Regions from separate parts of the Streptomyces cynarae genome, predicted to be linked through region 2. Evidence: riboswitches for the same ligand, from Rfam matches in the RefSeq annotation. Region 2 holds a riboswitch; each other region holds the start of a gene.

Region 1 (5,339 bases), 3.6 Mb from region 2:
GGGGCCGCCCTCGACCAGGTACTTCAGCGCCTCCGCCACGACACCGGCCGGTACGGACGACTCGGCCATCAGCTCGGCGTCGGGGACGGTCTCCCCGCCGAGCAGCACGGTCGGGATGCCGGCCGCCTTCAGCCGGGCCAGTCCGTCCTCCCAGGCGCGCTTGCCGCCCAGCAGGCGTACGACGGCGATGTCCGCGCCCTCGATCAGCCCCGGAAGCTCATCGGCGACGTCCACCCGGGTCGGGTTGCCGATCCGGTAGGGCGCGCCGGAGGCACGGGCCGCCAGCAGATCGGTGTCGGCGGTCGACAACAACAACACTGTGCTCATGCGGGCGCTCCCGGGGGGATGAAAGGCAGTCCTTGCGGCGCGCCGGACTCGATGAGCCGCCACAGCGCGTCCGTGTCCGCGTGCTGTTCGATCAGGTCGCCGAGCCGGTCGAGCTGCTCCTCGCGCAGCGCGGCGAACGAGGTGTCGGGGGACGGCACGAAGCGGCGGCCCGCGGCGGCGGCCACCTCGCGCAGGAAGGCCCGCCGGAAGCCGTCCGACTCCAGGGACCCGTGCCAGTGGGTGCCCCAGGTCTGCCCGACCCGGCAGCCGTCCAGGAAGGGTGTGCCGCCGGTGACTTCGGCGACCCCGTGGTGGATCTCGTACCCTTCGACGGGCTCGCCGAGGGCTTCCCCCGCCGGCCGGGTGAGGGTCTTCTCGCGGGCGAACCGCACCCGCACGGGCAGCACTCCGAGCCCTTGGACACTGCCGACGCGCGACTCGACCTCGTCCTCGATGTGCTCGCCGAGGATCTGGAAGCCGCCGCAGACGCCGAGGATCGGCCGCCCTTCCGCGGCCCTTCGGACGAGGGCGTCCGCGAGGCCGCGCTCGCGCAGCCACTCCAGGGCGCGGACGGTTCCCCGGGTTCCCGGGATCACGACGAGGTCGGCGTCCGCCAGCTCCTCCGGCCGGTCCACGAACCGGACGACCACACCCGGCTCGGCGGCCAGCGCGTCCACGTCCGTGAAGTTGGACATGAGGGGGATCGCGCAGACGGCGACGCGCAGCACGTCCTCACCGACGGGGGCGGTCACCTCGGACTCGCGGACCGCGCCCCGCAGGGACACCCTGAGCCCGTCCTCCTCGTCGATCCCGAGCCCGTGCCGGAACGGCAGGACTCCGTAGGTGCGCCGCCCGGTGAGGTCCCGCAGCATGTCGAGGCCCGGTTCCAGCAGGCTGACGTCCCCGCGGAACTTGTTGACCAGGAATCCGGCGACGAGCTCCTGGTCCTGGGGCGAGAGCAGCGCCACCGTCCCGAAGAAGGACGCGAAGACACCGCCGCGGTCGATGTCGCCGACGACGAGCACGGGTAGCCGGGCGTTGCGGGCGATCCCCATGTTCACGATGTCGGTGCGCCGCAGGTTGATCTCCGCCGGGCTGCCGGCCCCCTCACAGATCACCGCGTCATACGTGCCCCGCAACTCGGCGAGGCAGTCCAGCACGGTGCCGAGGAGCCGCTGCTGCCGACCCCCGTGGTACCCGCGCGCGCTCAGTTCACCGACCGGCTTGCCCAGCAGCACGACCTGGCTGCTCTGCTCGCCGCCCGGCTTGAGCAGCACGGGGTTCATCAGCGCGGTCGGCTCGATACGGCACGCCTGGGCCTGCATGGCCTGCGCCCGCCCGATCTCGGCGCCCTCGCGGGTGACGAAGGAGTTCAGGGACATGTTCTGCGCCTTGAACGGCGCGACCTCGACCCCCTGCCGTACGAGCCAGCGGCAGATACCGGCGGTGACGACGCTCTTGCCGGCGTCGGAGGTGGTACCGGCGACGAGGAGTCCGCCGCTCATGACGTCCGTCCCTTCGCGAGAAGCCTTCGGGCCGCCAGGCGCCCGGCGACCGTGATGCCGAGCGCGAGCCCGCTCACGCGCCGGGAGAGCCGTACGGCCCGCTCGATGTCGTCCGTACGGACGGCGCGCCCGGCCGCGTTGAGCACGGGCCGGTGCTCCACGCGCCCCCCGTACGACAGCGTTCCGCCCAGCCGCACACCCAGGGCGCCCGCGAACGACGCCTCCACGGGCCCGGCGTTGGGGCTCGGGTGCTTCGCGGCGTCGGCGCGCCAGGCGCGTACCGCGCCCCGCGGATCGGGGCCCGCCGCTGCCGCGAGAACGGCGGTGAGCCGTGCTCCCGGCCATCCCGCGACGTCGTCGAGGCGCGCCGAGGCCCATCCGTAGCGCCGGTAGCGGGGCGACTTGTGCCCGACCATGGCGTCGAGCGTGTTGACGGCGCGGAAACCCACGAGACCGGGCACCCCGGCGACGGCTCCCCAGGCGAGCGCGCCCACCACGGCGTCGGAGGTGTTCTCGGCGACGGACTCGACGACCGCCCGGGCGATCCCGTCCGCGTCCAGCGCCTGCGGGTCCCGCCCGCACAGATGCGGCAGCCGGGCGCGTGCGGCCTCGACGTCCCCCGCCTCCAGGGCGCGCCCGATGGCGCCTGCCTCCCGGGCGAGCGACGTGCCCCCGACCACGGCCCAGGTGGCGGCAGCAGTCAGGGCCGTGGCGGCGGTACGGGAGGGACGTACGGCGGATGCGGCGAGCGCCGCCGCTGTCACGGCACCCCCGGCGCAGACGGCGGTGTGCAGTGCGCCCCACCCGCGGTGGTCCCGCCACAGCACCCGTTCCACGGCCGCCGCGGCCCGCCCGAACGCGGCGACCGGATGCCCGCGGCGTGGATCGCCCAGCAGGAGGTCGCCGAGGAGGCCGGCGGCGGCGCCGTACGCGAAGACGCGATCGGCACCCATCGGCTCAGCCGACCGTGCGGTCGGACAGTGCTCGGTGACAGAACCTCAATCGGCAGCCGCGCATGGCGATATGTCCTCACTCAGGGTGTCCACGCCCTGGTTCGACGAGACCGGCGGCGAGAGTTCCTGGCTCCCGGGGAGTTCTTCCCCGGTGACAGTGGCGGGACCGCGCCGGACTCGCACCGGCTTCCTCTCCTGCCGCCGTACTGGCTCCGGCAGTCCACCACGCACCCAGAACAGCCGTCAACTTGCTCTTGACCTGCGACGCTGTGGTGTGCTGAGTCCCACACCACTGAAATCGCGTCAGTTGCCCGAATCGCGCCTTTGGTTGTGAAGTGACGGTCCCAGTAGGTGGTCCAGGGGCGTGCGTTCCGGCGCGTGACTCGAAACGGCGCACCGGTCCGGTGCTCGTCTTTCGCCGTACGGCGGGGTGTGCTTTGCTGGCCGGACTCGAGAAACCCGGCAGTGGACGGCGTCCGAGCGAACCGTCCAGAGGACGGGAGGGACCCACATGGGGGACAGGGCCAAGGAATTCTCGGCAGGCGCGGGAGGTCCCCACGCGCCGCACCCCTCGCTGGCGGCAGCGGCTCCGCTGGCACTCTTCTCCCTGACGACGGGGATGTTCGCAGTCGGCATCGGTGCGCTGGCGGCGCTGCTGGTGCCCGGGACCCCGGCGCGGGCCCTCGTGTGGCTGGTGGTCACCATCGCGGCCGCCGCCTGCGCGGGCCTGTGGTGGGGCCTCACCCCGGTCGCGGAGCGTCTCCGTGTCCTGGGCCGGGCGACGGCGGCCGTCCGGCAACGCGACTCGCGGACCCCTTGACCTCGGTAACGCGAGAAACCCCCGCAGCGACACCGCTGCGGGGGTGACGCGCAGCGACAGCGCTGCGTGTGCGATTCCGAAGTGCTCCGGCCGTCAGGCGACGATCAGATGGATACCGTACGCGACCGCAGCCGCGCAGGCCGCGAAGCAGGCGTAGGCGCCGGTCGCCGCCAGGGCGGCCGCGCCGCCCCGGGCCGAGTCCTTCTTGGTGAGGCCCACGACGCCCAGGGTGAACAGGGCCACCAGGGCCACGGTGACCCCGAGGCTGACGCCGAAGACGGAGCCGAGGGCTGCCCAGTCGATCTTCATGAGTGGTGATTCCTTAAACCGTGGCGGCGGGGGCCGGCTCCGCGGAGGGGCCGTCAGGGGCCGGGATCGTGGCCTGCAGGTCGGTGGTGGCGTCCGTGTCCGCCGGGGCGGTGCCGGGCGCCGCGCTGTCGGCCGCGGCGACGGGGCCCGCCGGGGGCGGGATGACCGCCGCGATCGCCGCGGTGACGACGCCCGCGGGCTCCGTCTCGATGTCGTTGACGTTGTCCACCGTGACCGGCTTGCGGCGCGACAGGGTCCAGATGACCCCGGCGCCGGCGACCAGCAGCACGCCGGTGGCGACCGTGCCCCAGGTGCCCTGCTTGGTGAGGAGTTCGGCGCCCGCGCCGACCAGGCCGGCCGCCGGGAGCGTCAGAACCCACGCGGTCAGCATCCGGGTCGCGGTGGACCAGCGGACCACGCCGCCCTTGCGGCCGAGGCCCGCGCCCATGACGGCGCCGGAGCAGACCTGGGTGGTGGAGAGGGAGAAGCCGAGGTGCGAGGAGGCGAGGATCGCGGTCGCCGCGCTGGTCTGTGCGGCGAAGCCCTGCTGCGGCGCCAGGTCCGTCAGGCCCTTGCCGAGGGTGCGGATGATGCGCCAGCCGCCCAGGTAGGTGCCGAGCGCGATGGCCAGACCGGCCGAGACGATGACCCAGGTGGGAGGGTTCGAGCCGGGGGCGATGACACCGCCGGTGACCAGGGCCAGCGTGATGATGCCCATCGTCTTCTGCGCGTCGTTCGTGCCGTGGGCCAGGGAGACCAGGCCCGCCGAGGCGATCGAGCCGGCCCGGTAGCCCTTCGCGGTCGCCTTCTCGTCGGCGCGGCTGCCGATCACGTACGACAGGCGGGTGGCGAGCATCGAGGCGAGGCCCGCCACGAGCGGCGCGGCCACCGCGGGGATCAGGACCTTGGTGACGATCGTCGAGCCGTTCACCGCGGACCAGCCGGCCGAGGTGACGGCGGCACCGATCAGACCGCCGAAGAGGGCGTGGGAGGAACTGGACGGCAGACCCAGGAGCCAGGTCAGCAGGTTCCACAGGATGGCGCCCACCAGGGCGGCGAAGATCACTTCGACGCGTATGCCCTGTTCGTTGATGATGCCGCCGGAGATCGTCTTGGCGACCTCGACAGAGAGGAAGGCGCCGAGGAGGTTCAGCGCGGCGGACATCGCCACCGCCGTCTTGGGCCTCAGGGCGCCAGTCGAGATGGTCGTCGCCATCGCGTTGGCTGTGTCGTGGAAACCGTTCGTGAAATCGAACACGAGAGCGGTGACGATCACGATTCCGAGGAGGAGCGTGATGTGTTCCATTTACCCAGGCTTCTGTGGGGAAGGTCAGTGGCTGTTGGACCGTAGGCAACCTGGGTGAACGGAAGATGAACTGAGACGGGCCGCAGGGTGTACCGATCGGCGTATCGGCGTTCCGTTTG
Region 2 (5,339 bases):
CAGGCCCCGCTTCCAGGCGTACGCGTACATCGAGGAGAGCTTGCCGATGGTCGGCGTCTCCATGAACAGGTTCAGTGACTGGGCCTGGTCCAGGAACGGGGTGCGCGCGGCGGCCATGTCGATCAGGCCGCGCTGCGGGATCTCCCAGGCCGTGCGGTACAGCGCCCGTACGTCGGCCGGGATCCAGGCGAAGTCCTGCACCGAACCGCTGGACTCGCGCAGCGCCTCACGGGTCCGGGCGTCCCACACGCCCAGCTCCTTCAGGTCGTTCACCAGGTAGGAGTTGACCTGGAGGAACTCCCCGGACAGTGTCTCGCGCTTGAAGAGGTTGGAGACCTGCGGCTCGATGCACTCGTACACGCCGGCGATCGAGGCGATGGTGGCGGTCGGGGCGATGGCCAGCAGCAGCGAGTTGCGCATCCCGGTCGTCGCGATCCGCTCGCGCAGCGCCGCCCAGCGCTCCGGCCACGTGAACTCGACGCCGTAGTGGTCCGGGTGCAGCACACCGCGGGCCGTACGCGTCTTCTCCCAGGCCGGCAGCGGGCCGTTGCGTTCGGCGAGGTCGGTGGAGGCCTCGTAGGCAGCGAGCATGATGCGCTCGGCGATTCGGGTGGACAGCTGCCGCGCCTCCGGGGAGTCGAAGGGCAGCCGCAGCTTGAAGAAGACGTCCTGCAGGCCCATCGCGCCGAGGCCGACCGGGCGCCACTTGGCGTTGGAGCGGCCCGCCTGCCCGGTCGGGTAGAAGTTGATGTCCACGACGCGGTCGAGGAAGGTCACGGCCGTGCGGACCGTCTCGTCCAGCCGCTCCCAGTCGATGTCGCCGGTCGCGGTGTCGACGAAGGCACCGAGGTTGACCGAGCCGAGGTTGCAGACCGCCGTCTCCCCGTCGTCGGTGACCTCCAGGATCTCCGTGCAGAGGTTGGAGGAGTGGATCACGTGGCCGGGCTCGGCCGTCTGGTTGGCGGTGCGGTTGGCGGCGTCCTTGAACGTCATCCAGCCGTTGCCGGTCTGCGCGAGGGTCCGCATCATGCGGCCGTACAGGTCCCGGGCGGGGATCGTCTTCTTGGCGAGGCCTGCCGCCTCGGCCCTGCGGTAGGCGGCGTCGAACTCCTCGCCCCACAGGTCGACCAGCTCGGGCACGTCCGACGGGGAGAACAGCGACCACTGCTCGTCTGCGTCGACCCGGCGCATGAACTCGTCCGGGATCCAGTGCGCGAGGTTGAGGTTGTGGGTGCGGCGGGCGTCCTCGCCGGTGTTGTCCCGCAGTTCCAGGAACTCCTCGATGTCGGAGTGCCAGGTCTCCAGGTAGACGGCGGCGGCACCCTTGCGCCGGCCGCCCTGGTTCACGGCGGCGACCGAGGCGTCGAGGGTCTTCAGGAACGGGACGATGCCGTTGGAGTGCCCGTTGGTGCCGCGGATCAGGGAGCCGCGGGAGCGGATGCGGGAGAAGGCGATGCCGATCCCGCCGGCGTGCTTGGAGAGGCGGGCGACCTGGTGGTAGCGCTCGTAGAGGGAGTCCAGCTCGTCCTTCGGGGAGTCGAGGAGGTAGCAGGACGACATCTGGGGGTGCCGGGTGCCGGAGTTGAAGAGGGTGGGGGAGGAGGGGAGGTAGTCGAGCCGGCTCATGAGCCCGTAGAGCGCGGCGACGTCGTCCACCGCCCGGCCGCCCGCCTGTGGATCGAACGCAGTGTCCTCGGCGAGCCCGCAGGCGACGCGGAGCATGAAGTGCTGGGGCGTCTCGACGACCTTGCGGGTGATCGGATGGCGCAGGAGGTAGCGGCTGTGCAGGGTGCGCAGGCCGAAGTAGCCGAAGCGGTCGTCGGCCCGCTCGTCCACCAGGGCGTCGAGACGGTCGGCGTGCAGGCGTACGAACGTGGCGGTGCGGTCCGCGATGAGTCCTTCCCGGTGGCCGACGGCGATGGACTCGGTGAACGACGTGACGCCCTGGGAGGCGGCCTCGGCGCGGATACCGATGGTCAGCAGGCGGGCGGCCAGCTTCGAGTAGGCGGGGTCCTCGGAGATGAGGCCCGCGGCGGCCTCCGTGGCCAGTTCGCGCAGCTCGGCCTCGTCGGCACGGGCGGACCGGCCGCGCAGCGCGGCGGCGGCGACCCGGCCGGGGTCGGCGTCGGGAAGGTCGGCGGTCAGCTCGGTCAGGGTCCGCAGCAGCGCGGCACCCGGACCGTCGGATTCCAGGCCCGTGGCTGAAGCCGGATCGACTGGCGCGATGGTCACGTGGGGCTCTCCCTCGCTCGGCACGGGGCCTGGCGGAGGGCAGGGGGCAGCTCACGAGCGCACGCGGCGTCGCGTCCACCGGCCCATTCCGCGAGGCCCGGACGTCAGGGCACCCGGACCGGACGGCCGGGCGCACTGTCGGCAGGTCCTCGGACTGACGCTCGTACGACGGCATGCGGGCATACGTGTACGAGTACACCGTTGCGGGACAGTTCCGGATTCGCACCGGATTCCCCTGCGGCGACAGCGAGCATGAGCATACATCTTGTGCCGGGCTGCGGCGCCACCCCCAGATGTTGTGTCGCACCGCCTCAGAGCGTCAACTCGTAGGTGAGGAGAGTGATGTCGTCGAGCTGGGGGAGGGGGTTCCAGTCCCGCTCGGGTGTGCGAACGAAGCCCAGGCGTTCATAGATGCGATGGGCGGTGCGCATCGTGCGCTGGGTCGACAGGACGACCCGTACGCAGCCGTCCGTGGCCCGTGCGCGGTCGACACAGGCCCGGACGAGAGCCTCTCCCGCGCCCCGGCCGCGGGCGGCGTGCGCGACCGCGAGCATCCGTATCTCGGCCTCCCCCGGTCCCGCGATGTCGGCCATGGGGCCGCCGGTCGGTACGAAGGTGACGCCGCCGAGAACGTGCCCGTCCGCCACGGCCGCCAGCACCTCTGCTGCGGCCGCCCGCCCTGCCACGTCCTTCAGTTCGTCGAGGTAGGCGTCGCTCTCGCCGAAGTCGAGGAGGCCGTCCCGGAGGTAGGCCTGCGCGGTGATCTCGCCGAGCGTGTCGTATTCGTCGGGGGTCGCCTGCCGGATGGTGAGGTCCATGGGGCCGAGTGTGCCGGACGGGTACGACAACGGGCCGCCGGATTTTCTCCGACGGCCCGCTGACCCGCGTACGACGTGGACTCAGTGCGAGGTGCCCGCCGTGGCCGGCGGCAGCTCCACCTGCACCCCGGGGTCGCCCGCGTCCGCCGTGTAGTCCTCCGGCTTCGTCTCGTCGATGCCCTCCGGAGCCTTCAGAGCCTTCAGGACGAACGTCAGCACCACCGTCACCACCACGTTCATCACGAACGCCGTCAGGCCGATGTAGCCGATCTCGCCGATGCCGGGGATCTCCTTGGCGGAGCCGCCGAAGTGCGGCTGGGTCGGGGACGCGACACCGTACGCCGCCAGCGTGCCGTAGACCATGCCGACCGCCCAGCCGGCCAGCAGCGCCCAGCGGTGGAACCAGCGGGTGAACAGACCGCCGACCAGGGCCGGGAAGGTCTGCAGGATCCAAATACCGCCCAGCAGCTGGAAGTTGATGGCGACCGTCTTGTCCATGGTCAGGACGAAGACCAGGGCGCCCACCTTCACCAGCAGCGACACGATCTTGGAGACCCTGGTCTCCTCCGCTGCCGTCGCGTTCGGCTTGATGAAGTCCTTGTAGATGTTGCGGGTGAAGAGGTTCGCGGCCGCGATCGACATGATCGCCGCGGGCACCAGTGCGCCGATGCCGATCGCCGCGAAGGCCACTCCGGCGAACCAGTCCGGGAACATGTTCTCGAACAGCTGCGGAATCGCCAGCTGCCCGTTCTGGACCTTCACACCCGCGGCGATCGCCATGAAGCCCAGCAGCGCCAGCAGTCCCAGCATCAGCGAGTACAGCGGCAGGATCGTGGTGTTGCGGCGGATCACCTCACGGCTGCGCGAGGACAGCGTGGCCGTGACCGAGTGCGGGTACATGAACAGCGCCAGCGCCGAGCCCAGCGCCAGTGTGGCGTACGTCCACTGGGTCGCCTCGGCCGGGACCAGGGCGCCGCGCGGCTTGCCCGTCTTCGGGTTGGCCTGCGCGAACGCATGGCCCGCCTTTGCGAAGACGTCGTCGAAGCCGCCCAGCTTGATCGGGATGTAGATGATCGCCACCGCGATGACTATGTAGATCAGCGCGTCCTTCACGAACGCGATCAGGGCGGGCGCCCTGAGGCCCGACGAGTACGTGTACGCGGCCAGCACGCCGAAGGCGATCAGCAGCGGCAGGTCCTTCACGAACCAGTTGGTGTTCTCGCCGCCGCCCACACCCATCACGTCCAGCACGGCCTGGATGCCCACCAGCTGGAGCGCGATGTACGGCATGGTCGCCAGGATGCCGGTGAGCGCCACGGCCAGCGACAGGCCCTTCGAACCGAACCGACCGCGCACGAAGTCCGAGGTCGTGACGTACCCGTGCCGGTGCGAGACCGACCACAGGCGCGGCAGGAAGGTGAAGATGAGCGGGTACACCAGGATGGTGTAGGGCACCGCGAAGAAACCCGAGGCGCCCGCCGCGTAGATCGCCGCCGGCACGGCCACGAACGTGTACGCGGTGTACAGGTCGCCGCCGAGAAGGAACCAGGTGACCCAGGTTCCGAACGAGCGGCCGCCGAGGCCCCACTCGTCGAGGCTGTGCTCGTTGTCGGCCCTGCGCCAGCGCGCCGCCAGGAAGCCCATGACCGTGACGGCCAGGAAGAAGAAGACGAAGACGCCGAGCGCGACGCCGTTCACACCGTCCTTCACTGCGACGCACCCCCCTTCTGGCCGGCGCGGGCGCGCTGGTCACGCTGCCACAGCTTGTACGCGAGCATCGTCAGCGCCGTGGAGATGAGCACCCACAGCATCTGGTACCAGTAGAAGAACGGGATGCCGATGAACGCGGGGTCGGTCTTGGCGTACGAGCCGACCCACAGCATCGCGACGAAGGGTGCTACAAGGCAGAGGGCGATGACGACGCGCACCGGCGTCACCACCGCCGCTTTGGCTGCATCTGGTTGATCGGACATGCGGCTCCGTCCCCTCACTGGTCACCTGTGCACCTGTGTAATGCGCAGGCAATGTAGGTGACCCCGTCATGAAAGCGGAAGCCCTCGTCCGCATATCGGTCGTGACCAGGTCCGGAAAGCGCTGCTTGTTCACTCCGCAGGCCGCTTCAGCCGGGCCACGAACTTGTAGCGGTCCCCTCGGTAGACGGACCGCACCCACTCCACCGGCTTGCCCTCGCGGTCGAGCGAGTGGCGGGAGAGCATCAGCATCGGCAGGCCGACGTCCGTACCGAGCAGACCCGCCTCACGCGGGGTGGCAAGCGAGGTCTCGATGGTC
Region 3 (5,339 bases), 840 kb from region 2:
CCCGCCGCCCGCTCTCGTCGCGCCGCGTCGCCACCCGCCCCGCGTCCGCCCACCGCCGCGCGGTGTCCGGGCTCACCCCGAGCAACCGGGCGGCCTGGCCGATTGTGTAGGACTGCATGCGCGCCACGATAGGCGCCCTCGCCACCCCCTCCACAACGCGCCCCACGCCGCCCCCGGCACGCCGGATCTGCGGAAACGGACATGATCGCGGGTGTCCGCATGGGAGGATCCCACCCCATGGACGTGTCCTGGACGGTGCGGAGCCTGCGCGCGGCGGTGTTCGCCGTCCTGTGCGTGCTGCTCGCCGTCGGCGGACACACGCTGGCCACCGGCGCGGTGCCGCCGGTGTGGGCGGACGCGGCGGGGTTCCTGCCCGTGTTCGCCGCCGGTGCGGCGCTCGCCGGGCGTGAGCGCTCGCTGCCCGGTATCGCCCTCGCGATGCTCCTCGTCCAGGGCGGGCTCCATCTGGCCTTCGACGCGGCCGAGCCGGCACAGATGCCGATGGGCATGCCGGGCATGGCGCACGGCATGCCCATGGCCGCCCCGCCGCACGCCATGACCTCGCACGCCGTCGTCGCGCACCTGGCCGCCGCCCTGCTGGCCTCCTGGTGCCTGCGGCGCGGCGAGGCCGCCCTGTGGTCGCTGCTGCGCAAGGCCGCCGCCTTCGTCCCGCGTCTCGCCGTCCGATGGCGTACGGCACCGCTGCCCGCGTACGTCAGGCCGCCGCGCCCGTACGCCCGCCGACGCCGGCTCCCCGGACAGGCGCTGCTCCGCCACGCCCTCCACCGGCGCGGCCCGCCCCCGGCGGTCCCGTACACCGTCTGAACCCCCCAAGACCCAGCACTAGTACGGAGCTTGCCCACCCATGTCCCCGATGCGTACCACCCTGCGCCGCGCCACCACCGTCGCCGCACTCGCCGCCGCCGGTGTCCTCACCGCGGCCGGCGCGGCCTTCGCCCATGTCACCGTCCACCCCGAGAGCTACGCGAAGGGCGCCACCGACGGTGTGCTGACCTTCCGGGTGCCCAACGAGGAGGACACCGCCGCGACCACCAAGGTGCAGGTCTTCCTGCCCACCGACCACCCGATCCTGGGCGTGCTGGTCAGTCCGCAGGACGGCTGGACGGCGCAGGTGACCACCACCAAGCTCAAGACCCCGGTCAAGACGGACGACGGCACCATCACCGACGCGGTCTCCCAGATCACCTGGACCGGCGGCCGCATCCGGCACGGCCAGTACCAGGACTTCAACGTCGCCTTCGGTCAACTTCCGGAGAACGCCGACCAGTTGACGTTCAAGACGCTGCAGACCTACTCCGACGGAAATGTCGTCCGCTGGATCGAGGAGGCCCAGAAGGGGCAGGACGAGCCGGAGAACCCGGCGCCGGTGCTCCAGCTGACCGCCAAGGGCACGGCGGAGGGCGCCGGTTCCACCGCGGCTCCCGCAGGCACCGAGGAGAAGCCGAGTGCCACCACGACGAAGGTCGCGGCCACCAGTGACTCCACCGCCCGCGGGCTCGGCATCGCCGGTCTGGTCGTCGGTGTCCTGGGCCTTGCCGCCGCGGTCTTCGCGATCGCCCGCGGCCGCAGCGGCGCCTCCGCTTCCTCCAGCGGCGAGTGACCGGCCACCGCCCCGCCGGCGTCAGTTGCCGTCGGCGGGGCGGGGAGCCCAGCGCTCCTCCACCTTGGCCAGCCGCCAGTACGTGAGGGCCGCCGCCCACACCACCAGGAACAGCCCCACGATGACGAAGCCCACGTTGTCGAGGTCGAGCCCGGCGATCCAGCCCGTCACCGCGTCCCGCAGGTCCAGCTTGTCGTGGAGCACTCCGACCAGCTCGATCGTGCCGATCAGGAAGGCCACCGCGATCGACAGCCCGGTGATGGTGAGGTTGTAGAACACCTTGCGCACCGGATTCGAAAAGGCCCACTGATACGCGAAGTTCATGAACGTGCCGTCGAGGGTGTCGAACAGGCTCATCCCGGCCGCGAACAGCAGCGGCAGGCACAGGATCGCGTACCAGGGCAGCCCGGCCGCCGCCCCGCTGCCCGCCATCACCATCAGAGTGACCTCGGTAGCGGTGTCGAAGCCCAGGCCGAACAGGAAGCCGAGCGGGAACATCTGCCCGGGGCGGCTGATGGACCGGGTGAAGCGGCCGAGGATCCGGTTCATGAAACCCCGGGAGTCCAGGTGGGTTTCCAGCTCCTTCTCGTCGTACGTCCCCGCCCGCATCGCCCGGAACACCCGCAGGATGCCCATCAGCGCCACCAGGTTGAGGGCCGCGATGAGATAGAGGAACGAGCCGGAGATCGTCGTGCCCAGCACGCCGAGCACCTGGTGCGTACGGGAGTTCTCGTTCATCAGGCGCCCGGCCAGCTGGGTGCCTCCGGCGATCAGCGCGGCGAGCACCACCACCACGCTGGAGTGCCCGAGCGCGAACCAGAACCCGACCGACACCGGACGCTTGCCGTCCGCCATCAGCTTGCGGGTGGTGTTGTCGATGGCCGCGATGTGGTCGGCGTCGAAGGCGTGCCGCATGCCCAGCGTGTACGCGGTGACACCGAGCCCGATGCCGAACGCCTTGGAGCCCATCTGGTAGTGCTCGGGCACCACCAGCAGGAACAGCACGCCGAACGCGGCCACGTGCAGGGCGGCGATCACCGCCAGCAGCCCGGCGGTCCGCAGGGTGTCCTCGCGTCGCCAACGGAAGGAGGCGGCCTCGGGCAGGGCAGGGTCGGTCAGGGTCATACGGTCAGGCTCCAGCACCTCGTGGATCACTTCGTGAGATGCCGTGGCCGGTCTCCTGGCTGACGGATCACCGCGCCCGCCCCTACCTTCCCGGCCGACGTGCAGCCAGTGGCGCCACCCGCTGGAGGCGGGCGGCACGGGACGGGAACTCCCCGATCACAGTGGCGAGGGCCGCTCCGGCCTGAGTCCCTGGGGACTTTCACCGGTCTTCCCGAACACCACGGCCCGGCCACCTTAGGGCCGGGGCGGCGACGCCTGCAAGGCTGCACAGTTGCGCAGGTATCCGTAGGTATCCAAGATCACACGGGGGCGCCTGGGAGAATGTGCGCATGCATCTCGTCCCCGCCGACCGCGCCGGCAGGCGCACCATCGACGGCCACCGGGTCTGCGAGGCCATCGAGGCCATCGGTGCCCCCGAGGCCGTACGCACCTGGGCCGACCGCTTCTCGCTGCTGGCCGACCCCGGCCGGCTCGCCCTGCTGCTGGCCCTGCACCGGGCCGGGCCGCTCGCCGTCTCCGACCTGGCGGTGGCGACGGGTATGAACGACCCGGCCGTCTCGCAGGCGCTGCGGCTGCTGCGGACGGCCGAGGTGGTGGCGGGTGAGAAGGAGGGGCGGATCGTCCGCTACCGGGTGATCGACCCCGTGGTGAACGAGCTGCTCAAGCAGGTGACCTGAGGACGGATCGGTTCCTCGGACGGCTCACTTCCCGTGCGAGGCCGGGTCCTTCTGCGGTGCCAGGTGGATGTCCTGGCTCGACAGCGTCAGCGGCGACTCGGTGAAGGCGCGCAGCCGGACACGGACGCCCTTCCCGGGGACGGTGAAGCCCTTGCCCGGCGCCTGGATCCGGTAAGTGGCGGTGGCGTGGGCGCCGACGGACGACGGACCCTGGAGCACCTTCCACCAGAGGCTCTCGCCGTGGCCGGTCGTCATCATGAAGTGGGGCTGGACGGCGGAGTCGCCGGTGTTGTTCACACGGACGGTGAGCGTCTTGACGGTCGCGGCCTTCCGGGTGGAGCCGACGGTCTGCATGCGCAACGGCGGTTGTCCGGTCGCCGCAAGCGTCGCGGCCACCAGGGCCGGTGCCACCAGGGCCCCGGCCAGCACCGTGCGGGCCGTCCGCCGGCCGTGCAGCAGCCGGGGCTGCCACGCGGTGGCGAACGCGGAGGGCGGCGCGGTGACCGCCGCAGCCAGCCACAGCGGCGTCATCATCAGGTAGTAGCCGTCCTGCGAACGGGTCGCCAGGAAGAACGCGCACCAGGGCAGCACGGTCGCTGCCGGACCCAGCCGGCGCACGAACAGCACGAACAGGGCCAGCAGACCCGCCGCCAGCAGCATGCTCGCGTGCGAGTACCAGGACAGGCGGTCGCTGCCGTCGGTGTAGTAGAGGGAGATGCCGACCAGGCCCTGGCCGTGGATGGTCGCACCCTGGGTGAACGGCAGCACGATGCCCTCGATCCAGGTGCGCGGCTCGGTCACGATGAAGTACCCGTTGATCAGCAGCCACGTTCCGGAGGCGATACCCACGATCCGCCCCACGGCGAGGGCCGCCTCGCGTGCCCCCAGCTCGCCGCGCCGCAGTGCGTAGACGCCGGCGAGCAGGAACGGGGTCAGGAACCACGGCAACTGCTGGCTGGCGCAGGCCGCGCCCAGGCATGCCGCCCGCAGCCAGTCGGCCGGGCCGCCCGTGCCCATCCGCGTCCAGCGCACCACCACCGGGATCAGGAACGCCAGCGCGAGGACCGCCGGGTAGCCGAGCCGGGCGTACATCGGGATCAGGCCGAAGCCCAGGCAGACCATGGTGGCCGCCGAGCGCCACGGCGTCGGCAGCATCTTCCACATGACGATCGCGCCGAGGACGATCGCGGTGGTGGGCACCAGGACCTCGGGCAGCGCGTCGTGGCCGATCGACAGCAGCGGCGCGGTGAGCATCGCGGTCAGAGGCGGATAGGCGTAGGTGTAGTCGTAACCGCCGTCCACGGTGGTGGTGTAGGCGACGGAGCTGTGGTGCCCGAACAGCCAGGGCCAGGCCTGCCCGTACACCGGGTTTCCGTGCAGCAGCTCGCGGGCGGCCTGGATCGTGAGGATCGACTCGTCGCTGTAGCCGTGCCGCATGCCGGTCGCGCAGTAGACCAGCGTGATCCCCGTCACCAGCACCACGAGATCCAGGCGCGCCAGCGAGCGGCTGCTCCGTACCACCAGCGTCAGTACGCCCGTCACCAGGATCGACACGTAACAGACCGAGATCACCGCGGCGATCAGCGGCTGATGGCCGGCGGCACTGTTCCACACGCCGCGCGTGCCGATGAACAGGCTGATGTTCGCGAGCAACGTGAGAACACGGTGCCACTGCGCGGGGACCCGGTCCGGTTCGTCCTCGTCGCGTGCCACCGGTGGGCGCACCCACCGGGTGCTCGTCGACGCCTTCACTTCTGCCAAGTGCACGCCAGGAACGTAGGTGGACAGCATGAACACCGAGCGCCCGGAGGTGAAGATTCCGGTGTGGCCCCGGTGGACGTCAGTAGACGTCCCGCACGTACCGCTTCTCCGCTGCCAGCTGCTTCACGTAAGCCGCCGCCTCCGCCTCGCTCAGG

The links. Region 2 has a riboswitch for cobalamin ahead of N8I84_RS26400 (ribonucleoside-diphosphate reductase subunit alpha). Riboswitches for the same ligand answer to the same signal wherever they lie in the genome.
Region 1: it holds a riboswitch for cobalamin, as region 2 does, so the genes downstream of both, N8I84_RS10255 (cobalamin biosynthesis protein) here and N8I84_RS26400 (ribonucleoside-diphosphate reductase subunit alpha) in region 2, are expected to answer to the same signal.
Region 3: it holds a riboswitch for cobalamin, as region 2 does, so the genes downstream of both, N8I84_RS30045 (Nickel transporter NicT) here and N8I84_RS26400 (ribonucleoside-diphosphate reductase subunit alpha) in region 2, are expected to answer to the same signal.

Annotation. Positions count from the first base shown of each region.
Region 1 is NZ_CP106793.1:2,168,720-2,174,058, reverse strand. Features, by position in the region: gene cobN (cobaltochelatase subunit CobN) at 1-327, opposite strand, end outside; gene N8I84_RS10260 (cobyric acid synthase) at 324-1,832, opposite strand; gene N8I84_RS10255 (cobalamin biosynthesis protein) at 1,829-2,785, opposite strand; cobalamin riboswitch at 2,886-3,026, opposite strand; gene N8I84_RS10250 (DUF397 domain-containing protein) at 3,121-3,396, shown strand; gene N8I84_RS10245 (hypothetical protein) at 3,297-3,605, shown strand; gene N8I84_RS10240 (hypothetical protein) at 3,699-3,914, opposite strand; gene N8I84_RS10235 (inorganic phosphate transporter) at 3,928-5,220, opposite strand.
Region 2 is NZ_CP106793.1:5,761,905-5,767,243, forward strand. Features, by position in the region: gene N8I84_RS26400 (ribonucleoside-diphosphate reductase subunit alpha) at 1-2,232, opposite strand, end outside; cobalamin riboswitch at 2,356-2,492, opposite strand; gene N8I84_RS26405 (GNAT family N-acetyltransferase) at 2,544-3,050, opposite strand; gene mctP (monocarboxylate uptake permease MctP) at 3,132-4,760, opposite strand; gene N8I84_RS26415 (DUF3311 domain-containing protein) at 4,757-5,023, opposite strand; gene N8I84_RS26420 (GntR family transcriptional regulator) at 5,153-5,339, opposite strand, start outside.
Region 3 is NZ_CP106793.1:6,605,003-6,610,341, forward strand. Features, by position in the region: gene N8I84_RS30030 (TOBE domain-containing protein) at 1-118, opposite strand, end outside; gene N8I84_RS30035 (hypothetical protein) at 238-825, shown strand; gene N8I84_RS30040 (YcnI family protein) at 866-1,621, shown strand; gene N8I84_RS30045 (Nickel transporter NicT) at 1,643-2,746, opposite strand; cobalamin riboswitch at 2,775-2,984, opposite strand; gene N8I84_RS30050 (ArsR/SmtB family transcription factor) at 3,076-3,423, shown strand; gene N8I84_RS30055 (hypothetical protein) at 3,448-5,190, opposite strand; partial or broken gene N8I84_RS42850 (molybdopterin-dependent oxidoreductase) at 5,264-5,339, opposite strand, start outside.